Linked DNA regions of Bosea sp. 685. The protein of the gene in region 1 interacts with the protein of each later gene in a pairwise test. Links are inferred from orthologs where the notes say so. Each region holds a gene or a part of one and is shown in the gene's direction. Other genes may lie near its edges.

What was found.
Region 2: the proteins of RMR04_RS25390 (region 1) and RMR04_RS31665 interact in binary tests that used the Escherichia coli proteins (3 or more experiments, as listed by UniProt). The link is inferred for Bosea sp. 685 from one-to-one orthologs.

Annotation. Positions count from the first base shown.
Region 1 is NZ_CP134779.1:5,165,769-5,177,154, reverse strand. The notes cover bases 1-2,946. They hold RMR04_RS25390 (peptide deformylase), read left to right. Parts: upstream 1-1,185; coding sequence 1,186-1,707; downstream 1,708-2,946. Other genes in these bases: truA (tRNA pseudouridine(38-40) synthase TruA), read left to right, coding at 2,807-2,946; fmt (methionyl-tRNA formyltransferase), read left to right, coding at 1,742-2,671; RMR04_RS25395 (DNA recombination protein RmuC), read right to left, coding at 1-1,071. Outside these bases: more of truA, read left to right, coding at 2,947-3,544; RMR04_RS25375 (hypothetical protein), read right to left, coding at 3,587-4,174; dapE (succinyl-diaminopimelate desuccinylase), read right to left, coding at 4,243-5,448; RMR04_RS25365 (DUF805 domain-containing protein), read right to left, coding at 5,388-5,873; RMR04_RS25360 (ribonuclease D), read left to right, coding at 6,186-6,800; LPS export ABC transporter periplasmic protein LptC, read left to right, coding at 6,925-7,707; RMR04_RS25350 (LptA/OstA family protein), read left to right, coding at 7,709-8,455; lptB (LPS export ABC transporter ATP-binding protein), read left to right, coding at 8,573-9,394; rpoN (RNA polymerase factor sigma-54), read left to right, coding at 9,569-11,098; RMR04_RS25335 (autotransporter outer membrane beta-barrel domain-containing protein), read right to left, coding at 11,115-11,386. UniProt on the Escherichia coli protein: Removes the formyl group from the N-terminal Met of newly synthesized proteins. Requires at least a dipeptide for an efficient rate of reaction. N-terminal L-methionine is a prerequisite for activity but the enzyme has broad specificity at other positions.
Region 2 is NZ_CP134779.1:6,501,188-6,512,430, forward strand. What follows is about bases 5,420-8,222. They hold RMR04_RS31665 (aspartate-semialdehyde dehydrogenase), read left to right. Parts: upstream 5,420-6,205; coding sequence 6,206-7,240; downstream 7,241-8,222. Other genes in these bases: RMR04_RS31660 (hypothetical protein), read right to left, coding at 5,420-5,757; RMR04_RS31670 (DMT family transporter), read left to right, coding at 7,450-8,222. Also shown: RMR04_RS31635 (Lrp/AsnC family transcriptional regulator), read right to left, coding at 74-559; RMR04_RS31640 (hypothetical protein), read left to right, coding at 751-1,365; RMR04_RS31645 (AsnC family transcriptional regulator), read right to left, coding at 1,316-1,474; RMR04_RS31650 (transketolase-like TK C-terminal-containing protein), read left to right, coding at 1,598-3,991; RMR04_RS31655 (hypothetical protein), read right to left, coding at 4,138-4,443; more of RMR04_RS31660, read right to left, coding at 4,678-5,419; more of RMR04_RS31670, read left to right, coding at 8,223-8,352; RMR04_RS31675 (histidine kinase), read left to right, coding at 8,493-8,996; arsB (ACR3 family arsenite efflux transporter), read right to left, coding at 9,209-10,306; arsC (arsenate reductase (glutaredoxin)), read right to left, coding at 10,303-10,740; RMR04_RS31690 (ArsR/SmtB family transcription factor), read right to left, coding at 10,746-11,078; RMR04_RS31695 (YybH family protein), read left to right, coding at 11,228-11,243.

The DNA of each region.
Region 1 (11,386 bases):
GGCCGAAGTGCGGATGCCGGAGACATCCTCCTGGGCCTGGCGGAAATGCTGGTCGAGCTTCTCGGCCCGGTCGCCGAGACGGCGCACATCGACGAGCAGCTTGCCGACCTCGGACTGGATCACCTGCGCCTCCTCGCGCATGCGGGCGTCGCGCACCAGCGACTGCATCAGCTGGATCGCGAGCGCCAGCAGCGAGGGCGAGACGATCATGATCCGGGCGCGATGCGCCTTCTGGATCACGTCGTCGAAATGCTCGTGCAGATCGGCATAGATCGATTCAGACGGCACGAAGAGCAGGGCCAGATCCTGCGTCTCGCCGGGCAGGAAGTAACGCTCGGCGATGTCCTTCACATGCACGCCGACATCGTTGCGGACGCGCACGCCTGCCGCTTTCTTCGCCTCGTCGCCGCGCGCCTCGCGCAGCAGGGTGAAGCTTTCCAGCGGGAATTTCGCGTCGATCACCAGGCCGCGCCCGTCGCCGGGCAGGGTCACCATGCAATCGGGCCGCTTGCCGTTGGAGAGCTGGGGCTGGAAGGCGAAGAAGGCGGCGGGCAGCCCGTCGCGGATGATCGCCTCCATGCGGCCCTGGCCATAGGCGCCGCGTGCCTGCTTGTTCGAGAGCACGTCCTTCAGCGTCACCACCTCGGAGGTGAGGTCGGTCAGGTTCTTCTGGGCGGAGTCGATGACGGCGAGCCGCTCCTGCAATTTGCCGAGGCTCTCGGAGGTCTGGCGGACATTCTGCTCCAGCCCGGCGCCGACCTGCTGGCGCAAACCATCCATCCGCTCGGCGACGAGGCGGGCGAGGTCGCCCTGCCGCGTCGAGAGGATCTCGGCCATCGACTGCAGGCGGCCCGACAGTTCCGCCTGGCTGCGGTTCATTTCGGCGACCTTGTCATCCATCTCGCGAGCGCGCTCAGCCGCCATGGCGGCCTCGAGCGCGCGCCGCGAGGCGCCGCGCCAGGATGAGACGACGACCAGCACGAGCAGCAGGAGACTCAAGCCCGCGAAGCCGAGCGCGGCCTCGGCCCAGGTTACGGGACGGTCGAGCAGGATGAAGGCGATCTCTTTCATCGGAAGAGCCTAGCAGATTCGGGCGATGATTTCGAACGAAAGCGGAACAGTTTGACCGCTTGCGTACAAGTGCTTATGTCGCGGCAACCTCGAAAAATTCCGCGCAGAGCCCCCATGGCCATTCGTCCACTCGTTATCCTGCCCGATTCCGTCCTGCGCCAGGTTTCTGCGCCGGTCGATACGATCACTCCCGAGATCAAGACGCTCGCCGCCGACATGCTGGAGACGATGTATGACGCGCCCGGCATCGGCCTCGCCGCGATCCAGATCGGCGTGCCCAAGCGCATCGTGACGATCGATCTCTCGAAGAGCGACGACGAAGAGAAGGTCCCGATGGTCTTCATCAATCCGGAGGTGATCTGGACCTCGCAGGAGACGAACATCCATGAGGAGGGCTGTCTCTCGATCCCCGAATATTACGAGGATGTCGAAAGGCCGGCCTCGATCAAGCTGCGCTATATGGATCTGGACGGAAAGACCCTGGAGATCGCGGCCGAGGGCCTGCTTGCCACCTGCCTGCAGCATGAGGTCGACCATCTCAACGGTGTGCTGTTCATCGATTATCTGTCGCGGCTGAAGCGTGAGCGCGTGACCAAGCGCTTCGCCAAGGTCGCCAAGCGCGAAAGCGCGGCGTGAGCGCAAAGGCTATGGTTAGGGTCATGTTCAGCGTATGAGTTTACGCGTCATCTTCATGGGCACGCCCGATTTCGCCGTGCCGACCCTGACCGAGATCATCGGGCAAGGCCACGAGGTCGTGTCCTGCTACACCCGCGCCCCGGCGCAGGCGGGCCGGGGGCTCGATCTCAAGCCCTCGCCGGTGCAGCGAGCCGCTGAGCGCTTCGGCATCCCCGTCTTCACGCCCAAGACCCTGAAGTCGGAAGAGGCGGTCGAGACCATCGCCTCGCATCAGGCGGATGTCGCGGTCGTCGTCGCCTATGGCATGATCCTGCCCCAGGCGATCCTCGATCTGCCGGAGCTCGGCTGCCTGAATCTCCACGCCTCGCTGCTGCCGCGCTGGCGCGGCGCGGCCCCGCTTCAGCGCGCTGTCATGGCCGGCGACGCCGAGAGCGGCGTTTGCGTCATGAAGATGGAAGCGGGCCTCGATACCGGCCCTGTCGGCATGGTCGAGAGCTTGGCGATCGGCCCCGACATGACGGCGGGCGAATTGCACGACCGGCTGGCGCCGCTGGGAGCGGATCTGATGGTGCGCGCGCTTGCGGCGCTCGGCCGCGGCGGCTTGCGCTTCACGCCGCAGCCGGAGGAGGGCGTGACCTACGCCGCCAAGATCGGCAATGCCGAGGCGAAGTTGAACTGGGCGCGTCCAGCCAAGCAGGTGCATGACCTCGTGCGCGGCCTCTCGCCCTTTCCCGGCGCCTTCGCCGAGGTCGATCTCGGCAAGGGCCCGGAGCGGCTGAAGATCTTGCGCACGGCGCTGGCGGGCGGGGCGGCCGAGCCCGGCACTTTGCTCGATGGCGAGGGCACGGTCGCTTGTGCGGAGGGCGCGGTGAGGCTGCTGCAGGTCCAGCGCGCCGGCGGGCGGCCTGTCACCGGGGCGGAATTCCTGCGCGGCGCCAGGTTAGAGGCCGGCGATAAGGTCTGACATGGCAGCATTTCCCTCCACGTCATCCCGGATCAGCGCGGCGGAGCCTGTCCTTGGGCCGGCCGAAGGCCGGACCCGAGGGCCGCTTGTCCGGGATGACGGCGCGCATGATGGTTTGCGGGGCGCTCGATTCTGATGCCGCGCTACAAGCTCGTCATAGAATATGACGGTACGCCGTTCTCGGGCTGGCAGCGTCAGCTTAACGGGCCGTCGGTGCAGCAGAGCGTCGAGGAATCGATCGAAGGCTTCTGCGGTCATGCCGTGCGCCTGCATTGCGCCGGCCGCACCGATGCCGGGGTGCATGCGACGCATCAGGTCGCCCATGTCGATCTCGACAAGGACTGGCGCAGCGACGTCGTGCGCGATGCGACCAATGCGCGGCTGAAACACCTGCCTGTCGCTGTCGTCAGCGCAGAGGTCGTGCCCGATGATTTCGACGCCCGCATCTCGGCAAAGCGACGCTATTACATCTACCGCATCCTCGACCGTCGCGCCCAGCCGGCGCTCGATCTGAATCGGCTCTGGCACGTGCCGGTCAAGCTCGACCACGAGGCGATGGACCGCTCGGCCAAGGCGCTGCTGGGCCATCACGACTTCACCACCTTCCGTGCCGCCGAATGCCAGGCCAACAGCCCGATGCGCACGCTCGACCGCTTCGACGTCCGACGCGAGGGGGCCGAGATCGTGGCCTATGTCCATGCCCGCTCCTTCCTGCATCATCAGGTCCGCTCCATGGTCGGCTGCCTGAAGATGGTCGGGGCCGGGCGTTGGCCGGAAAACAAGCTCGGCAAGGTTCTGGCCGCGCGCGACCGCTCGCAATGCGCCGCGCTGGCGCCGCCCTCGGGGCTTTATCTGGCGGGCGTGGATTACTAAGCTCGTGCCGCTTGGGTGTTTCCGAGCCAGGGCGCGCTAACGCTAGAAGCCCCACAATCCCAGCTGCCTTGCCACGGCGAACTGACCCAGAAAGCTCGCGCAGACGATCATCAGGGGGAGGCCGCCTTCCGCGCCGAGGGTTGCCTTGGCCGCGGCATAACGCAGGCGGGCGACGATCGCCGCGAATCCGAGCCATTGCATCGTGGCGATGGTCGGCGTCGACCAACCGATGGCGTAGACCATGGCTGGCACAGCGAGCAGCCCCGCCGCGAGGATCTCCGTCCAGTTCCAGGCGATGATGAAGCCGGAGAGAGCGGGCGATCGTACCAGGCGTGGAGCGAGCGCGATCAGCAGGCCGGGGACGCAGAGGAAGGCGGCCGCCTGCGAGGCCAGCACCGCGACGACCAGCGGAGGCGAATGGAACAGCCCTTCGGCATTGGGCAGGCCCGACATCGCCCGCTCCGCCGCCAGGACCGCGATCACGGCCGGCAGCGTCAGGATGGCTGCGCCATAGGAGCGCAGGAAGCCTTCGCTCGACAAATCGAGTTCGGGAAGCGCCTTGGCGCCTTGCGACATCAGACGCCACGAGCCGCGCAGAGAGCGCGCCACATCATCGGCAGCAAGCGCCATGGCCGACACTCCAATAATCAATCTTAGACTTTCGTCTAAGGCTCATATTGGCACGTCGACCGGGATGGTCAAGGCTTATGTTGCACTGCAAAATAGCTGTCGAGCAGCCTGTGCGTGATCCGCTCCAGCGCCGTCAGGTCCGCCACAGCGACGCGCTCATCGATCTGATGCATGGTCTGGCCGACGACGCCGTACTCCACCACCGGGCAATAGGTCTTGATGAAGCGGGCGTCGGAGGTGCCGCCGGTGGTCGACAGCGCCGGGCGCTTGCCGGTCTCGGCCTCGACCGCATCCGCGACCATGGCGACGAAGGGGCCGGGCTCGGTCAGGAAGGCGACAGCGTTGGTCGGCTGGAAGGTCAGCTCGTACCGCACCAGGTTGCCGGCTGCCTCGCGCAAACGCCGCTCGATCTCGGCGGCGAGTGTCTCCGGGGTCCAGCTGTCGTTGAAGCGGATGTTGAACACGGCCTTGGCCTGCGCCGGCACGACATTGCTCGAGGGATTGCCGACGTCGAGCGTCGTGACCTCGAGATTGCTCGGGGCGAAATGCGTCGTGCCACCATCGAGCGGTGTCGCGTCGAGCGCCGCCAGCAATCGCACCATGCCGCGAATCGGATTGTCGGCGAGGTGGGGGTAGCCGACATGGCCCTGCTTGCCGAGGACGGTGAGCTTGCCGGTCAGCGAGCCGCGTCGGCCGATCTTGATCATGTCGCTCATGCTCGCGGGATTGGTCGGCTCGCCGAGCAGGCAGTGGTCGAAGCGCTGGCCTTGGCTCTGCGCCCAAGCCAGCAGCTTGACCGTGCCGTTGATGGCGGGGCCTTCCTCATCGCCGGTGATCAGGAAGGCGATCGAGCCGGGGGCCTGCGGATTGTCGCGGCGAAAGCGCAAGGCGGCGGAAATCATGGCGGCGAGGCCGCCCTTCATGTCGCAGGCGCCGCGCCCATAGAGCACGCCGTCGACGATCTCCCCGCCGAAGGGATCGCGCGTCCAGGCCTCGGCGTCGCCGACCGGCACGACATCGCTGTGGCCGGCGATGGCGAGGACGGGTCCCTCCGTGCCGATGCGGGCATAGAGGTTCTCGATATCGGGCATGCCGTCCGCGCCGAAGACGGGACGGTGCACACTGTAGCCTGCCGAAGCCAGCACGGCCGCGAGCAGCGACAAGGCGCCGCCCTCTGCCGGCGTCACCGACGGGCAGCGCACCAGCGCCTGCGTCAGGGCGACGGGATCGGTTGGGTCGAAGGTGAGGAGGGGTGTGTCGAGCTGCTGGTCCATGCTCTCGCTTTAGCATCGGCCGCGGCCTCCGCAACCCGGTCGTCGTCATGGGCGGAAGGCAGCATCCCCAGATCGACGAGAGCGACCAGCCAGGCAAGCAGCGCAATCGTGTCGAGCGAAGGCCCCCAGGCATAGGATGACAGGAACGGCTTGAGCTGGCCGGGCAGTACCATCGCGCAGACCAAGAGGATGCCAAACAGCGCCGTGCCGCCGCGATCGGTCGAGCGCTTGGCCGCCAGCGCGGCCCAGGGAAACAGGGCAAAGGCATTGGCGAAGGCGATGATCGGGCCGGCATGCCGGCCGGCGAGATGCGGCGCGCCATGCTGGATCGCGAGAAGCATAAGCGCCACCAGGGCGCTGCCGAGCCAGAAGCGGCTAAGGCCGATGCGTCCGTCCAAATCGGTCAGCAGGCGGAAGAGGGACATGGTGAGGCTCCGATCCTGCATTTCTGGCATGCATCGGCGGTCGGAGGAAGTTTATGGTGAATAGAAGGTTAACGCGGAAAAGGCTTGAATGGCGCCGGCCGCGCCGCTAGCTGCGGAGCGGCTGCCGCAGCGAATGCGTCAGTTAGGTTTCACGGGGCGCTTGCGCCGCGAGAGCCGGATGATTTGAGATGGAATCACGGAGTGATCCCATCTCAAATCTGAATCCGTCTCTCATCAAAGAGTTAGAGCAGGATTGATGCGAAAAACCGGTTCCCACTTTTTCGCATCCTGCTCGAGAGCGAGGTTTGCGCCATGACCATCCGTTTCCATCGCGGTGACCTGCCCGACAGCTTCGTTGCCGGCCCGAGCGTCGCGATCGACACCGAGACGCTCGGCCTGAACCCGCATCGCGACCGGCTCTGCGTGGTGCAGCTCTCGCGCGGCGACGGCACCGCCGATGTCGTGCAGATTCTGAAAGGCGGCGAGAAGCCGGCGAACCTGATCCGCCTGCTTACCGATCCGTCGGTGCTGAAGCTGTTCCATTTCGCCCGCTTCGACGTCGCCGTGCTGCGCCAGGCCTTCGGTGTCGTCACCGGCCCGATCTATTGCACCAAGATCGCCTCCAAGCTGACGCGCACCTATACCGACCGCCACGGCCTGAAGGATCTGGTCCGGGAGCTGTTGGGAATCGAATTGTCGAAGCAGCAGCAATCCTCGGATTGGGGCGCCGACACACTGAGCGAGGCGCAGCTCACCTACGCAGCGTCCGACGTGCTGCATCTGCATGCGCTGCAGGCGCGGCTGGATGCGATGCTGGCGCGGGAGGGCCGCACCGAGCTGGCGCAGGCCTGTTTCGGCTTCCTGCCCCATCGCGCCGAGCTCGATCTCGCCGGCTGGGCGGAAAACGATATCTTCGCGCATACTTGACAAATTCTAAGTCATCCAGCGTCTGTCTGGAGCAAAGCAGGCGGCGCGAGGGGCGCGATGCCGCCAGGCTGGTGACACGAAAAAGCCGTTAGCGACTGCCATTGCGCGGGGCATGACTGTGGCTATGACATCGAACGACTGGACTGGGCCGTCCTCAGGGAACGCCGCCCACCGGCTGGCTGCCTTCAAGGCGGCGCGCCGGCATACGCTATTGGTGCGCCTGCTGCGCCGCGCCATCCCGATCACTGCGGTCGTCGCGGTGCTCGGCCTGGTCGTGGCGCCGTTCCTGAATCCGTTGCGCGGCCTGGCGAATGTGTCGCTCGGCGCGGTCGGCATCTCGAACGGCAAGGTCAAGATGGAGACGCCCAAGCTCTCCGGCTACCGCAAGGATAACCGGCCCTATGAAGTCAACGCCGAGGCCGCCTTGCAGGATATCCGCAACCCGACGCAGGTCGAGCTGATGACGCTGACGGCTCGGATCCAGATGGAACGCGAGGGCTGGGTCACGGTGAGCTCGCGGACGGGCTTGTTCGATACGCAGAAGGAAAAGCTCCAGCTCGTCGACGATGTCCATGTCCGTACCGAAACGGGCTATGACATCCACATGCGCACCGCCGATATCGACTTCAAAGGCGGCACGGTGGTCTCGAAGGAGCCGGTCAAGGTCAATCTCGGCACGACCACCATTGATGCCGATACGCTCGATGTGAAGGATAATGGTGCGCTGATCGCTTTCCAGGGACACGTCCGTGCGGTTATCGAGAATGCTCCGGCCGGCACGCTTGCCGGCCCCGAACGTCAAGGCAGCACGCCGGCGCCGGAACTGCTGGCGCCGCGCCAGCTTGTTCCGGCAGACGGCGCGGCGGCGTCGCCCGCTGGCCTTCCCGACACCGAAACGAGACAGTGACATGCACCAAGCGTCAAAGCTTCCCGGCAAGACCGCCCTGGCCGGCAAGGCTGGCAAGACTGCCCTGTTCGCCCTGACTGCCGCGCTTGCCTTCGCCGCGCTGGTTCCCGGGGCCGCCCAGGCGCAGGGCAAGAAGGCCCGTGGCGGCGGCGACTCGGCGCTCGGCGGGCTCGGCGGCGACAGCAAGGAACCGATCAAGATCGACGCCGACAAGCTCGATGTGCTCGACAAGGAGAATCGGGCCATCTTCACCGGCAATGTCGTGGCGGTGCAGGGCGAAACGACGGTGCGCTGCACGGTGATGACCGTGTTCTACGAGGGTCGCAACGGCCAGCAGGGTGGTGCTGGAGCCGCGAAGGCGACGGCTTCGACCGCAGCACCCGCCGCTGCGCCGTCGGCCGGCGGCAACGCGAATGACAGCAGCATCAAGCGCATCGAGTGCAAAGGGCCGGTCACGGTGGTCTCCAAGACCCAGGCCGCGACCTCGGATAATGCGGTCTTCGACCGCGCCAACAATGTCGTGATCATGACCGGCAATGTCGCGCTGAATGATGGTCCCAACATCACGCGCGGCGAGAAGCTGACCTACAACACCGTCACCGGCATCGCCAATGTCGAGAACAAGACCGGCCGCGTGCAGGGCTTCTTCGTGCCGAACTCGACCGAGGCCGGCAAGAATGAGGCCGGCAAGACCACGCCTGCCAAGCCGGCTGCCGGCGGTGCGCGCCCTGCCACGCCGACGAACTAAGAATCTGCTTCGTAAAGACACGCTCACGGGGCGCCGGCCCCTCTCCGTTCCCAGACCAGGCCAGCGCTCGCAGTGACCATTTCCGACACGCCGCAAACCGATATCCCACAGGCCGTCATGGCGCGCGGCGAGCCGGGCCTGTTTGGCCGCATTCGCGGCTTGTTCGGCGCGCGCGAGCGGACTGACACCGCGCCGGTCGCCGCAGCGATCGGCGGACCGGGTGTGCTCGCCGTCAGCGGGCTGCGCAAGAGCTATGGCGGGCGCACGGTCGTCTCGGAGGCGAGCCTGTTCGTGCGCCAGGGCGAGGCCGTCGGCCTGCTCGGCCCCAACGGTGCCGGCAAGACCACGATCTTCTACATGATCACCGGGCTCGTCCCCGCCGATCTTGGCGTCATCTCGCTCGAAGGCAACGACATCACCGATTTGCCGATGTACCAGCGCGCCCGGCTCGGTATCGGCTATCTCCCGCAGGAGGCCTCGATCTTCCGGGGCCTGAGCGTCGAGGACAATATCCGCGCCGTGCTCGAAGTGGTCGAGCCCAACCGCAAGGCGCGCGAGCGGCAGCTCGACCAGCTGCTCGAGGAATTCAACATCGCAAGGCTGCGCAAGGCGCCTTCGATCGCGCTGTCAGGCGGCGAGCGACGGCGCTGCGAGATCGCGCGCGCGCTCGCCGGCAAGCCCTCCTTCATCCTGCTCGACGAGCCTTTCGCCGGCATCGACCCGATCGCGGTCGGCGACATCCAGGCACTGGTGCGGCAATTGACCGATCGTGGCATCGGCGTGCTGATCACCGACCACAATGTCCGCGAGACGCTCGGCCTCGTCGATCGCGCCTATATCATCCACTCCGGCCGCGTGCTGACGGAAGGCTCGCCGGCCGAGATCATCGCCAATCCCGACGTCCGCCGGGTTTATCTGGGCGAGGATTTCCGGCTCTGAGCCGCTGAGACCGGATGATTCAGCCGCAATCGCGGCTTCATGCTGCAGCGCATTAACTTCCCTGCTCAATGCTGAGGCAAGGGCTTTGACGCGCCGCTCTCGCGCCGCTAGGCTCTAGCCACAGGCAAGAAGCGTGCCGAAATGGCGCGCTGGCATGAAAGGGTTACGAGCGCAATGGCGATGATGCCGCGCATGGAGCTGCGCCAGGGTCAGTCCCTGGTGATGACGCCGCAACTCCTGCAGGCGATCAAGCTTCTGCAATTGTCGCATCTGGAGCTGCAGAGCTTTGTCGAGGGCGAGCTTGAGCGGAATCCGTTGCTGGAGCGCGACGATGTGACGGAGGGCCCCCTGCGCGCCAATGGCGGCGACGGGCCGCTCGCTGTCGATGCCGAGACCTTTGCCCGCTCGGAGAGCCTGAACAGTCAGGAAGGCATGGAAAACCGGCTCGGCACCGGGCTCGACAACGTCTTCCAGGGTGAGCAGCCCAGCGTGGCGCGGCTCGACACGCGCGGCGCCGATTCCCTGCCGATCATCGGCGGCGCCTATGGCGGCTCCGGTGGCTCCTTCGAGGAGGGACCGGACGGTTTCGAGAGCGGGCTGACGGTGGAGGCGTCCCTCCATGACCATCTCAGCACCCAGCTCGACCTGGCGATCACCGACCCAGCGGATCGGATCATCGGCCGGCATCTGATCGATGCGGTGGATGATTCGGGCTATCTCGGCGAACCGGTCGCGGAGATGGCCGAGCGGCTCGGCATCACGGTGGCGCGGATCGAAGGCGTCCTGAGCATCGTCCAGGGCTTTGATCCCTCAGGCGTCGCGGCGCGCGATGTCTGCGAATGCCTCTCGATCCAGCTCCGCGACCGCAACCGCTTCGACCCGGCGATGCAGGTGCTGGTCGCCAATCTCCATCTCGTCGCCAAGCGTGATTTCGCGGCGCTGAAGCGTATCTGCGGCGTCGATGACGAAGACATCGCCGATATGGTCGCCGAGATCCGTCGGCTCGATCCCAAGCCCGGGCGCGGCTTCGGCGGCTCGACGGCCGAGACGGTGGTGCCCGACGTCTTCATCCGCTCGGCGCCTGACGGCTCCTGGCTGGTCGACCTCAACCCCGACACGCTGCCGCGCGTGCTGATCAACCAGACCTATCATGCGCGCGTCTCCAGAGCGGCGCGCAGCGACGAGGACAAGGCCTTCATCGCCGAATGCCTGCAGACCGCGAACTGGCTGACACGCTCGCTGGAGCAGCGCGCCCGCACCATCTTGAAGGTCGCCAGCGAGATCGTGCGCCAGCAGGACGGCTTCTTCGCCCATGGCGTCGAGCATCTGCGGCCGCTGAACCTCAAGACGGTGGCGGACGCCATCGGCATGCATGAATCGACCGTCTCGCGCGTGACCTCGAACAAATATCTGATCTGCTCGCGCGGCGTTTTCGAGATGAAGTACTTCTTCTCGGCCGCCATCGCCGCGACCGGCTATGGCGAGGCGCATTCGGCCGAGGCGGTACGCTTCCGCATCAAGCAGATGATCGACGACGAAACGCCGGCCGACGTACTCTCGGACGATGCCATCGTCGCCAAGCTCAAGGCGGGAGGCATCGACATCGCGCGGCGCACCGTCGCGAAATACCGCGAATCGCTGCGCATTCCCTCATCGATGGAGCGTCGCCGCGAGAAGGTCGCGATGGCGATGGGCAGCCGCTGAGCCGCCCTCTCGCGCCTCAGAAGCTCAGCCTGAGCGCGGCGTTGCCCGCATAGGTCCTGCTGTTGGCCGCAAGCGTTCCGTCGAAGCGGCCGCTCAGCGTCATGTTGGGCGCGATCTGGTAATCGGCACCCGCCGCGACGAGGGCGGCGTCGCGCTCCTGCCGGGCTCCGGCGACGACGAAGCTCGCGCCCGGCACAGGCGAGAGGCTCGCCGCGAAGGTCATGTCGCGCAGGAAATCGTGACCCCAGCCGAGTTCTCCAAACAGCGTCAGCCGACGGCCGCCGAACT
Region 2 (11,243 bases), 1.3 Mb from region 1 along the record:
ATGCTGTCTCTGCATCACTTCGTTGCCGATGGCAGCTTCCTCCTCAGGCACCTCTGCCTCAGGCGTCCTTGCCTCAGACGCCCTTGCCCAGTTCCACCGGGACCGAGAAGGAACGCTTCACCTGTCCGAGCGCGAAGCTCGATTCGATCGAGGCGACATTGTCGAGCCGGGTCAGCTTGTCCTTAAGGAAGCGCTCATAGGCGGCGAGGTCGCTGACGATGATGCGCAGCAAGTAATCGCGTGGCCCGGTCATCAGATAGCAATCGGCGACCTCGGGCCAACGGGCGACGATGGCCGCGAAGCGGTCGAGCTCCTCCTCACGCTGGCGCTCGAGCTTGATCGAGGCGAAGACCGAGACCGGCAGGCCGAGCTTGTCCTGGTCGACGACCGCGACATAGCCCTTGATCACGCCCGCCTCCTCCAGCAGCCGGACGCGCCGCGCGCAAGGCGAGGGCGAGAGCCCGACCTTGCCGGCGAGATCCTGAATGCTCATGCGCCCGTCGGCCTGGAGAGCCTGGACGATGCGGCGGTCGATGTCGTCGAGTTTGTGATCTGGCATGGTTTTCTGCTTCCGGTCGGGTGATAGCACGGGCCGATGAGCGCGGCAGCATCCCGCGTGTCAGTGCCTTGGGTGCGAAGGCTGTCGCTTTCCCGCAACAGTTGTAGGAACTCGGCGTTGCCGATGTGAGTGCAGGTTGTTCGGAAGGGGCGGCTCAACTACCGGCGGTGTCTCCATTTCCGGGAGGCCACATGCTCGTCCGTCTGATCGTCGCAACCTTTCTCGCTGTCGGGCTTGCCGGCTGCGTCACCGTCTCGAACCCGCTGACGCTGGAACAGCGCGAGGCGCTGCGACTGGCCTCCGTCGCCGTCGAGGTCGATCCGGCCGCGACCTTGTGGTGGGGCGATGGCGACCGGGCCTATGCCCGCAGCAAGAGCCTGCCGGAAACGGAGTCGGAGGCGTTGTCGAAGACGCCGGAGGCGCGCGCCTTCATCGCCAAGGCCGCTTCGGGCAAGATTGCCGCTGCGCTTGAACGCGAGCTCAGGCCGGCGCTCACCGGCCAGCAACCTGTCAAGGTCATGGTGACCTTGCGCAATCTGCGCGTGACTTCGATCATCCAGCGTATCCTGGTCGGTGGACCTCATGAGATGACGGCGGATGTAACAGTCGTCGACGCGAAGAGCGGCCGGCCGGTCCTGTCCTACCCAGGGTTGCGGGCGGTCGCACGCGCCGGCGAGGGGATTGGCGGCACGCTTGTCGATGCGGCCTTCATGCCCGATCCGATAGACAGGCTGACGGGAAATTTCGCCGAGGACTTCACGAGCTGGCTCCTGCAGCGGCCGGGCCCGACGCCGCCGCCCAAGTGATTGGCGAGATCCCGGCCTTGCCGGCGAGATCCTGAATGCCCATGCGCCCGTCGGCCTGGAGAGCGTGGACGATGCGGCGGTCGATGTCGTCGAGTTTATGATCTGGCATTGTCTCTCGCTTTCAGGGCCGGGATTAGCGGAAACCACCAATTGGGGAAGTCGCGGCTCACGTCTTTAGCTGCCAACGCCGCGGAAACCATGCATGATCACGGCCTCTTTTGGAGGCACATGCATGTCCGATCCGCGCCTGCCCATTCTCGCCGAGCTGGAAAAGAAGATTCTCTGGCTCGCCTCATGGACGATCCACAACGCCAATCATATCCGCGCCAGCGAGGACGGCATGAAGGTGGGCGGGCATCAGGCCTCCTCGGCCTCGCTCGCCACCATCATGACGGCGCTGTATCTCGGCGTGCTCAGGCCGCAGGACCGGGTCGCGGTGAAGCCGCATGCCTCGCCGATCTTCCACGCCATCAACTATCTGATGGGGCTGCAGACGCGCGAGAAGCTGGAGAATTTCCGCGGCTACAAGGGCGCGCAGAGCTATCCCTCGCGCACCAAGGACATCGACGACGTCGATTTCTCGACCGGCTCGGTCGGCCTGGGCGTCGCGCAGACGCTGTTTTCCTCGCTGGTGCAGGATTACGTCAAGGCGCATGGCTGGGGCGAGAAGCGCCAGGACGGCCGCATGGTCGCGCTGATCGGCGATGCCGAGCTCGACGAAGGCAATATCTTCGAGGCCCTGATGGAGGGCTGGAAGCACGGCCTGCGCAACACCTGGTGGGTGATCGACTATAATCGCCAGTCGCTCGACGCCGTCATCCGCGAAGGGCTCTATGACCGCTTCGAGCAGATGTTCAGGAATTTCGGTTGGGACGTCGTCACGCTGAAATACGGCTCTTTGCAGCAGGCCGCTTTCAAGGAGAAGGGCGGCGAGCGGCTGAAGGCCTGGATCGATTCCTGCCCGAACCAGCTCTATTCCGCCCTGACTTTCCAGGGCGGGGCGGCCTGGCGCAAGCGCCTGATGGACGATCTCGGCGATCAGGGGCCGGTCACCAAGCTGATCGAGAGCCGCTCTGACACTGAGCTGTCCAGGCTGATGTGCAATCTCGGTGGGCATGACCTGCCGTCGATCCTAGAAGCCTTCGAGGCGATCGACCATGACCGCCCGGTCTGCTTCCTGGCCTATACCGTCAAAGGGTTCGGCCTGCCGCTCGCCGGGCACAAGGACAACCATGCCGGGCTGATGACCAAGGATCAGATGGAGGGCTTCAAGACCGCCAATGCGGTCCGGCTCGGCCATGAGTGGGATCTGTTCGAAGGGCTGTCGCTGCCGCAGAGCGAGCTTCGCGCCTTCCTCGACAAGGTGCCGTTCTTCGCAGAGGGCCGGCGCCGTAAGAGCGCGCCGAAATTGCCGGTGCCCAAGGTGCTGGAGGCTGGCATCCAGGCGACGATGTCCACCCAGATGGGCTTCGGCAAGATCCTGGACGATCTCGCCAAGCGCGGCGGGCCCTTGGCCGACCGCATCGTCACGACCGCGCCCGACGTCACCGTCTCGACCAATCTCGGGCCCTGGGTCAACCGGCGCGGCCTGTTCGCCAGGGCGGAGATGGCCGACACCTTCAAGGATGAGCGCATCCCCTCGATGCAGAAATGGGAGTTCTCGCCCAAGGGCCAGCATATCGAGCTGGGCATTGCCGAGATGAACCTGTTCATCAATCTCTCGGCGCTGGGCCTGTCGCATTCGATCTTCGGCGAGCGCCTGATCCCGATCGGCACGCTCTACGACCCGTTCATCTCGCGCGGCTTGGATGCGCTGAACTATGCCTGTTACCAGGATGCGCGCTTCATGGTGGTGGCGACGCCCTCGGGCGTCACGCTGGCGCCTGAGGGCGGCGCGCATCAGTCGATCGCCACGCCCCTGATCGGGATGAGCCAGGATGGGCTTTGCGCCTTCGAGCCGGCTTTCGTCGACGAGCTTTCGGTGATGATGCGCTGGTCCTTCGACTATCTGCAGAGGGATGGCGAGGGCGACCCCAATGAGCGGACCTGGCTGCGCGACGAGACCGGCGGCTCGGTCTATTTGAGGCTCTCGACGCTGCAGCTCGAGCAGCCGAAGCGGGCGATGACGCCGGAGCTCGAGCACGCGATCATCGACGGCGCCTATTGGCTGCGCAAGCCCGGCCCCAACGCCTCGGTGGTGGTCGCTTATACCGGCGCGGTCGCGGCGGAGGCTATCGAGGCCGTCGGGCTGCTGGGTGAGGACCGGCGCGATGTCGGCCTGCTCGCGATCACTTCCGCCGATCGGCTCAATGCCGGCTGGCAGGCGGCCGAGCGGGCGCGCCAGCGCGGCAACCAGCAGGCGACGAGCCATATCGAGCGCCTGCTCGGCGAGCTGTCCCGCGATTGCGGCATCGTCTCGGTGCTGGACGGGCATCCCGCCACGCTGGCCTGGCTCGGCAGCGTGCATGGCCACAAGCAGAAGGCGCTCGGCGTCGAGCATTTCGGCCAGACCGGCACGGTCGCCGACCTCTACCGCCATTTCGGCATCGATGCGAATGCGATCGTGCATGCCGCGCAAGCGGCGGCGCCAGGCCGGCCGGTGCGCTATCTGAAGGCGCTGCCGTAGGGTGCTGTCATCCCGTGCGCGCTGCGGCATTCATGCCGCTGCGCAGACACGGGACCGTCACCAGAAAGAGGTGCCTTTTCGTCGCGCGGTCCCGCATCTGCGCAGCAACACTTCGTGCTGCAGCGCGTGCGGTATGACACCCGCGCTCAGAAGCGGGGGGTCGAGAAGCTGTTGGCGAAGGGGTTGACGCCGGAGCCGATGCGGCCCGGCAAGGTGCCCTCGCCGTAGAATTCGCCGGTGCTGGCATAGACCGGCGTGGCGGCGAAATGCTGGCTGGCGTAATTGTTCATCGAGCCGACCGGCACGACATTGCCGAGGTCGAAGTAGCTGCGCTTCTGCACGGTGACGCGCAGCGGGGCGCGGCGGTTCTGCGCCTCGGCGATCGTCGTCGCGACGGTCAGCGCCACGAGCGAGAGGCCGAAGCCGGCGGCGAAACGCTGGAAGGAACGCATGACGAAAGGTCTCCTGAGGCGACGGGCGGCGGGGCATCTATCACGATGCGGGATGACGCGACGATACTCCCTCGTAGTTAACGCTTTTGTTTGCCTTCGCCAGAGGCGAAGCACGCGAAAGTGAGATTTTGCGCGGTGAGTGCCCGCAGCTCTTCGAGGCCGAGTGTCCTGGCGCGGAAACATCCCCGTCATTCCGGGGCGATCCGTGGGGTCGAGCTCGGAATGACGCGGTGGTTAGCGCCTTGCCACCGTCTTCAGCGCGGGGGCGGAGCCGTCGGCGTCGAGCCAGGAGGCCTTGCGGCCGGTGGCCGAGAGGCGCGGCGGCGCGCAGGCCGGCTGGCGGGCGAGCTCGGTGCGCGAGAAGGCTGAGCGCAGGGCCTTGTCCTCGCCGGCGGCGAGCAGGTCGATCCGGTCGATCAGGCAGACCAGTTGCTGGCGGTCGGCCGGTCGGCCGGGCGCGCCACACCACCAGCCGCTGAGGCCGAGCGGCAGGTCGCCTGCGCTCTTGTCGCCTGGGCTCTTGCGGAAGGCGATGCAGGGGCGGCTGGCATCGCCGTCGCTCAGCGTCGTATCGGCGGTCTCGACCGTGCCGAAGCGGGTCTCGATCGAGGTCGGAACGCCGCTGCGCTGGATCGACATGCCGCGCTCGGAGGCCTCGCGCACCAATGCGATGACGAAGGGGTGGGGCCGCGCCTCATTGTTATGGGTGACGAGCAGGCGCAATCGCAGATGCGGCTTGTCGGTCTCAAAAGCGCCGAAGCTTAGCGTGTCCTGACGGCGGGCGCCGTCCTGGCTGCGCATCGCCTCATAGGCCGGCTGCTGGCGCTCGAGTTCGGGCGATTCCAGGCCGAACATCGCGATCGGCTTGGCAATCTTGAACCAGCTGTCGCCAATGAGCGCCTGCTGGCGCGGCTCCAGGAGCACGTCGCGGACCGGGCGGCTCTCGCTGGCGGCGGGAATTGTCAGGCTGGCGAGGCTGGGCTCGCTGTCGCCGGCGGCGGACAAGGCGGTGACGAGGCTCGCCGTCAGGCCGATGCCGGTCAGGGCGGCGATCCCGCGCCAGACCAGCCCGCCGGTCAGGCCCAGGCCGCTACTCAGGGCCGAGCCGCGACGGCCGAAAGCGGCGAAGGCGCCGCGCAGCAGCATGGCGAAGCCGGTTTCGATCGCGTCGGCACAGCGGATCAGCGTCGTGACGCCGTCGAAGCGCACAAGACGAGGCTTGACCCGAACGATCGCGGCGTTGGCGGCGGCTGCCATCGCCGGCCAATGCGAACGGGCCGCGCTGAGCAGGATCGATGAGACATTACGCGACACGACCGGAACTCGCCTTAATGGCCGTGTCATGTGCACGGCTCGTCTTCACCCGCGCGGACACTGGCCGGCTGTGAGTCAGCGCCGGGTTACCGCCGGCGGGCAATCCGCGAACAGCGTAAATCCGAGGTCAAGGAGCAGGGTTAACAGCGGGGGACGTTGACTTTTGGCCGCCTTGGGTGTTTTGACTTGGCGCAAGGCGCGCGGGGCAACCCGCCTAGCGCCGACGCGAAGCCTTCAGCCCTTCGGGATTGGCCCTGTGAACGTCCGTCAGACGACGAAACGCACGACCAAAACGGCGACCGGTAAAACGGTTACGTCGCGCTGACCTTCGCCTCGGTTCCGGGTTCTCTCCCCCCGGCGGGGATAATCGCCGAACCTGCTTCACATTATCGAGCGGGCCGGCATCCCGGGGGAGACCAAACCGGTTTCATCCAAAAGGACCATCACAATGAGCTTCAAGGTCGCGATTGTCGGCGCCACGGGTAATGTGGGCCATGAGATGCTCGATATCCTGGCCGAGCGCGCTTTCCCGGTCAGCGAGGTCGTAGCACTCGCCTCTTCCCGGTCTATCGGCACCGAGGTCTCCTTCGGCGACAGGGTCCTGAAGGTGAAGGCGCTGGAGCATTACGACTTCTCCGACACCGATATCTGCCTGATGTCGGCCGGCGGCGAGGTCTCCAAGGAATGGTCGCCCAAGATCGGCGCGCAGGGCTGCGTCGTCATCGACAACTCCTCGGCCTGGCGCATGCATCCCGACGTGCCGCTGATCGTGCCGGAGGTGAACGCGGCGGCTGCCGCAGGCTTCACCAAGATGAACATCATCGCCAACCCGAACTGCTCGACCGCCCAGCTCGTCGTGGCCCTGAAGCCGCTGCACGACAAGTATGTGATCAAGCGCGTCGTCGTCTCGACCTATCAGTCGGTCTCCGGCGCCGGCAAGGAGGCGATGGACGAGCTCTTCAACCAGACGCGCTCGATCTTCGCTGCCGGTGAGATGACCACGAAGAAGTTCCCCAAGCGCATCGCCTTCAATCTCATCCCGCAGATCGACGTCTTCATGGAGGACGGCTTCACCAAGGAAGAGTGGAAGATGATGGCGGAGACCAAGAAGATCCTCGATCCGAAGATCAAGCTGACCGCGACCTGCGTGCGCGTGCCGGTCTTCATCAGCCATTCCGAGAGCGTCAACATCGAGTGCGAGAAGCCGATCACGGCCGATGAGGCGCGCGAGGTGCTGCGCACCGCTCCCGGCATCCTCGTCATCGATAAGCACGAGCCTGGCGGCTACATCACCCCGCATGAGGCGGCCGGCGAGGACGCGACCTATATCTCGCGCATCCGCGAGGACAGCACGGTCGAGAACGGCCTCGCCTTCTGGTGCGTCTCCGACAATCTGCGCAAGGGCGCGGCGCTGAACGCGGTGCAGATCGCCGAGGTGCTGATCAACCGCAAGCTGATCCAGCCGCGCAAGCAGGCGGCGTGACGCGAGGCGCAGTTATCTGCTGATCGAGGCGGGCCAAAAGCCCGCCTTTTTCTTGATGGGTCTTGTTGCTGTGCCGATGCCTTGGCGCGGCCATGCATGGTCGCCGTTCGATCTTTGCGCAACGCGGGACCGATCAAATCGATTAGCGTCGCGTTTCAATCCCGCGCGTCGATGATTTGCCAAACGCTCCCCACCCAGAACCGACACCCTTGCCGCCTGTGACGGCGGCGTTGCCGCTGCGTCGCGACAATGCCTTTCGCGGCATCGGGCTGATCCTGCTGTCGACCTTCTTCCTGACCGCGTCGGACGTGGTCTCGAAGCTGCTCACCACGACGGTGCCGCCCCTGCAGATCACCTGGCTGCGCTACAGCGTCTTCACCGTGATCATGCTCGCCATCGTGGCGCGCAGCGGCGGCCTGGAGCGGTTGCGGACGCGCAAGCCGATGCTGCAGTTCCTGCGCGGCCTCGGAGTCACGGGCTCCTCGATCCTGTTCGTGATCGGGCTCAAATATCTGCCGATCGCCGATGCCACGGCGACGAGCTTCATCGCGCCCTTGTTCGTCACGGCCTTGTCGATCCCGATCCTGGGCGAAACCATCGGCTGGCGGCGCTGGACCGCGACGCTGGTCGGGCTGCTCGGCGTGCTGATCGTGGTGCGGCCGGGCGGGGCCGGCTTCCAGCTCGCCTCGCTGCTGCCGGTCGTCTCGGCCTCGACCTGGGCCTTCGCGCTGATCGTGACCCGCATGATGAGCCGGACCGAGAGCCCGCTGACGACCTTGGCCTATTCGGCGATGATCGGCTTTGCGATCGTCAGCGCGGTGATGCCCTTCACCTGGCAGCCCTTGACGGCGGAGATGGTCTGGCTCGGCGTCTTCGTCGGCGCCACCTCGACGATCGGCCACTGGCTGGTGGTGCAGGCCTTCCGCCACGCCGACGCTTCGCTGCTGGCGCCGTTCTCCTATATGCAGTTGCTCTGGGCCGCGATCTTCGGCTTTTTCCTGTTCGCCGTTCTGCCCGATATTTGGACGCTGGTCGGTGCGGTGATCATTGCGGGGTCGGGCCTCTACACCGCGCATCGCGAGCGCATCAAGGCGCGGCTGCTGAGCGCCTGAGACAGGAGTGCTTCCGGCATCCTGCTCGCCCCGGGACGCGAGCTTCCCCAGCGAGGCGCAGGGTTAGGCGGATGCCGTACGGTCTTGTAGTATGCGGGGCCGGCGTGAAAAGCGGGCACCCTCTCTCAAGGACAGTCTCGATGCCATCCGCTTTCATCCGCACCGTTCTGACGGCCACCTGCCTCGTCGCATTTCCGCTACTCGCAGCGGCCAAGACCTATTCGATCCCCGACCCCAATCCGGTCGCGGTGATCACGCTGCCGGATGGTTGGGAATCGAGCGAGATCGACAAGGGCGTCCAGTCGACCTCGGAGGACGAGACCGTCTATGTCTCCGTCGAGGTCACCGAGCTCAAGGATGCGGCGCAGGCGATCGCCGACGCGGTCACATGGCTGAAGAGCAAGGATGTCGTCATCGACCAGGCGAGCCAGGAGCAGAAGCCTTTCTCGATCAACGGGCTCGAAGGTGTCCAGGTCAAATGGAACGGCAAGGACGAGGACGGTCCGACGCATGTCAGCCTGACGCTGCTGCAGGTGACCGATACCAAGGGCCTCGTCCTGACCTATTGGGCTTCGCCCGAGGGCGAGACCGAGAATCTCAAGGACCTCTCCAGCATCATCAATAGCCTCAAGGGCCTGAAGTAGTATGCGCTAATCTCACGCCTCGATGCGTTCATGGCGCAGCGAGGCTTCCGGCCCCTGAAGCTGGGCGCGCGACGAGACATAATTGGCGATGGCGCGCTCCAGGCGGCACACGCCCTCAGGCCGAAACCTCGACGATGGTCATTCTGGAAGCGACGACGTCGAACCGGCTTCTGTCGGTGCCCGGCAAGGGGAAGCCCAGGACCTAGAGGTTGTCAGGGCGCTGCCCGCCCGGCGATGGCCGGGAGGTCGGTCGCTGGTACCGGCGGGGAAAACCAGCGGCGGCCGAGCCAGAGCGCGACATGGACGAGCAGGACGAGGACCGGCACCTCGACCAGGGGGCCGATCACGGCAGCAAAAGCGACCGGCGAGGCGAGGCCGAAGCTGGAGATCGCAACCGCGATGGCGAGCTCGAAATTATTGCCCGAGGCGGTGAAGGCGACGGCCGTGGTGCGGGGATAGTCGGCCTCGATCCATTTACCCATGGCGAAGCTGATCAGGAACTGCAGCACGAAATACAGCGCCAGCGGGATTGCGATCCGCACCGCGTCGAAAGGCAGGCGCAGCAGATCGCTACCTTTAAGCCCGAACATTGCGACGATGGTGAACAGCAGCGCGGCCAGCGTGACCGGCCCGATGCGCGGTAGGAAGGTTTCCTCGTACCATTCCTGGCCTTGGCGCGCGGTCAGGATGCGCCGTGTCAGATAGCCGGCCAGGAAGGGGATGCCGAGATAGATCGCAACCGCTTGCGCGATCGTCCAGAAGCTGACCGCGACGACGCTGCCCTCCAGCCCGAACAGCGGCGGCAGAACACTGAGGAAGAACCAGGCATAGACGCTGAAGAACAGGATCTGGAAGAGCGAGTTGAAGGCGACGAGGCCGGCGACATATTGGTTGTCGCCCTTGGCGAGCTGGTTCCAGACCAGCACCATGGCGATGCAGCGCGCGAGGCCGATCAGGATCAGCCCGGTCATGTAATGCGGCTGATCGCGCAGGAAGATCACCGCCAGCGCGAACATCAGGACGGGGCCGATCAGCCAGTTCTGGACCAGCGACAGCGCCAATACGCGCTTGTCGGCGAAGACGGCCGGCAATTCCTCATAGCGGACGCGCGCCAGCGGCGGGTACATCATCAAGATCAGGCCGATCGCGATCGGGATGTTGGTCGTGCCGATCGAGAGGCTCTCGAGCGCGGCGGGCAGGCCGGTGAAGACTGTGCCAAGCGCGATGCCGAGCGCCATCGCCGCAAAAATCCAGAGCGTCAGGTAGCGATCGAGGAAGGAGAGCCTTTCGGGCGCAGGCGCGGTCGTCATGCCGAAATCCTCGTTCCGGTCTCGTCGATGACGCGCTCGCCATCCTCCTTGGCGAAAGCGCCCTGCTGGGAGGCGGGCAGCAAGTCCAGCACGGCTTCGGAGGGCCGGCAGAGCTTGACGCCGAGCGGTGAAACCACCAGCGGCCGGTTGATCAGGATGGGGTGCGCCAGCATCGCGTCGATCAGCGCATCGTCGGGCAAGGACATCTCGCCAAGGCCGAGCTCGGCATAGGGCGTGCCCTTCTCGCGCAGCAGATCGCGCGGCGCCAGGCGCGCGCGGGCGATCAGCTGGACCAGCAGCGCCCTGACTGGGGGCGTCTTCAGATATTCGACGACATGCGGCTCGATGCCGGCATTGCGGATCATCGCCAGCGTGTTGCGCGAGGTGCCGCAGGCCGGGTTGTGGTAGATGACGATGTCGGTGCTCATGTGCATTCCAGTCAGCAGCACGGGGTCAGTTCGGCGATCAGCGGTGCGCAAAGCTCGGGCTTTCCGGCGCAGCAATCCTTGACGAGGAAGAGGGTCAGCCCGCGCAAACCATCCAGATCGGCGCGGTAGACGATCGAGCGGCTGCGCCTTTCCGATGTGACGAGGCCTGCGCGCGACAGCGTCGCCAGATGCGCCGACATGGTGTTCTGCGGCACGTCGAGAAGGCGGGCGATCTCGCCGGCGGCCAGGCCTGCGGGCTCATGGCGAACCAGCAGACGGAAGCTGTCGAGGCGGGTCGCCTGCGCCAATGCGCCGAGCGCGGTGATGGCTGTTTCGATTTCCATATATCCAGATTAATGGATATTACGAATCATGCAAGCCCGTCATTCTCCGGACGACGGCTGTCTCGGTTTGCCGATGCGGTTTTGCGGCGGCCGCCCTTGCCTGACGCCCTGCCGGTCATGCTAGCCTCATGGACTTGCAGGAGGGCGGAATGGACAGCGCATCAC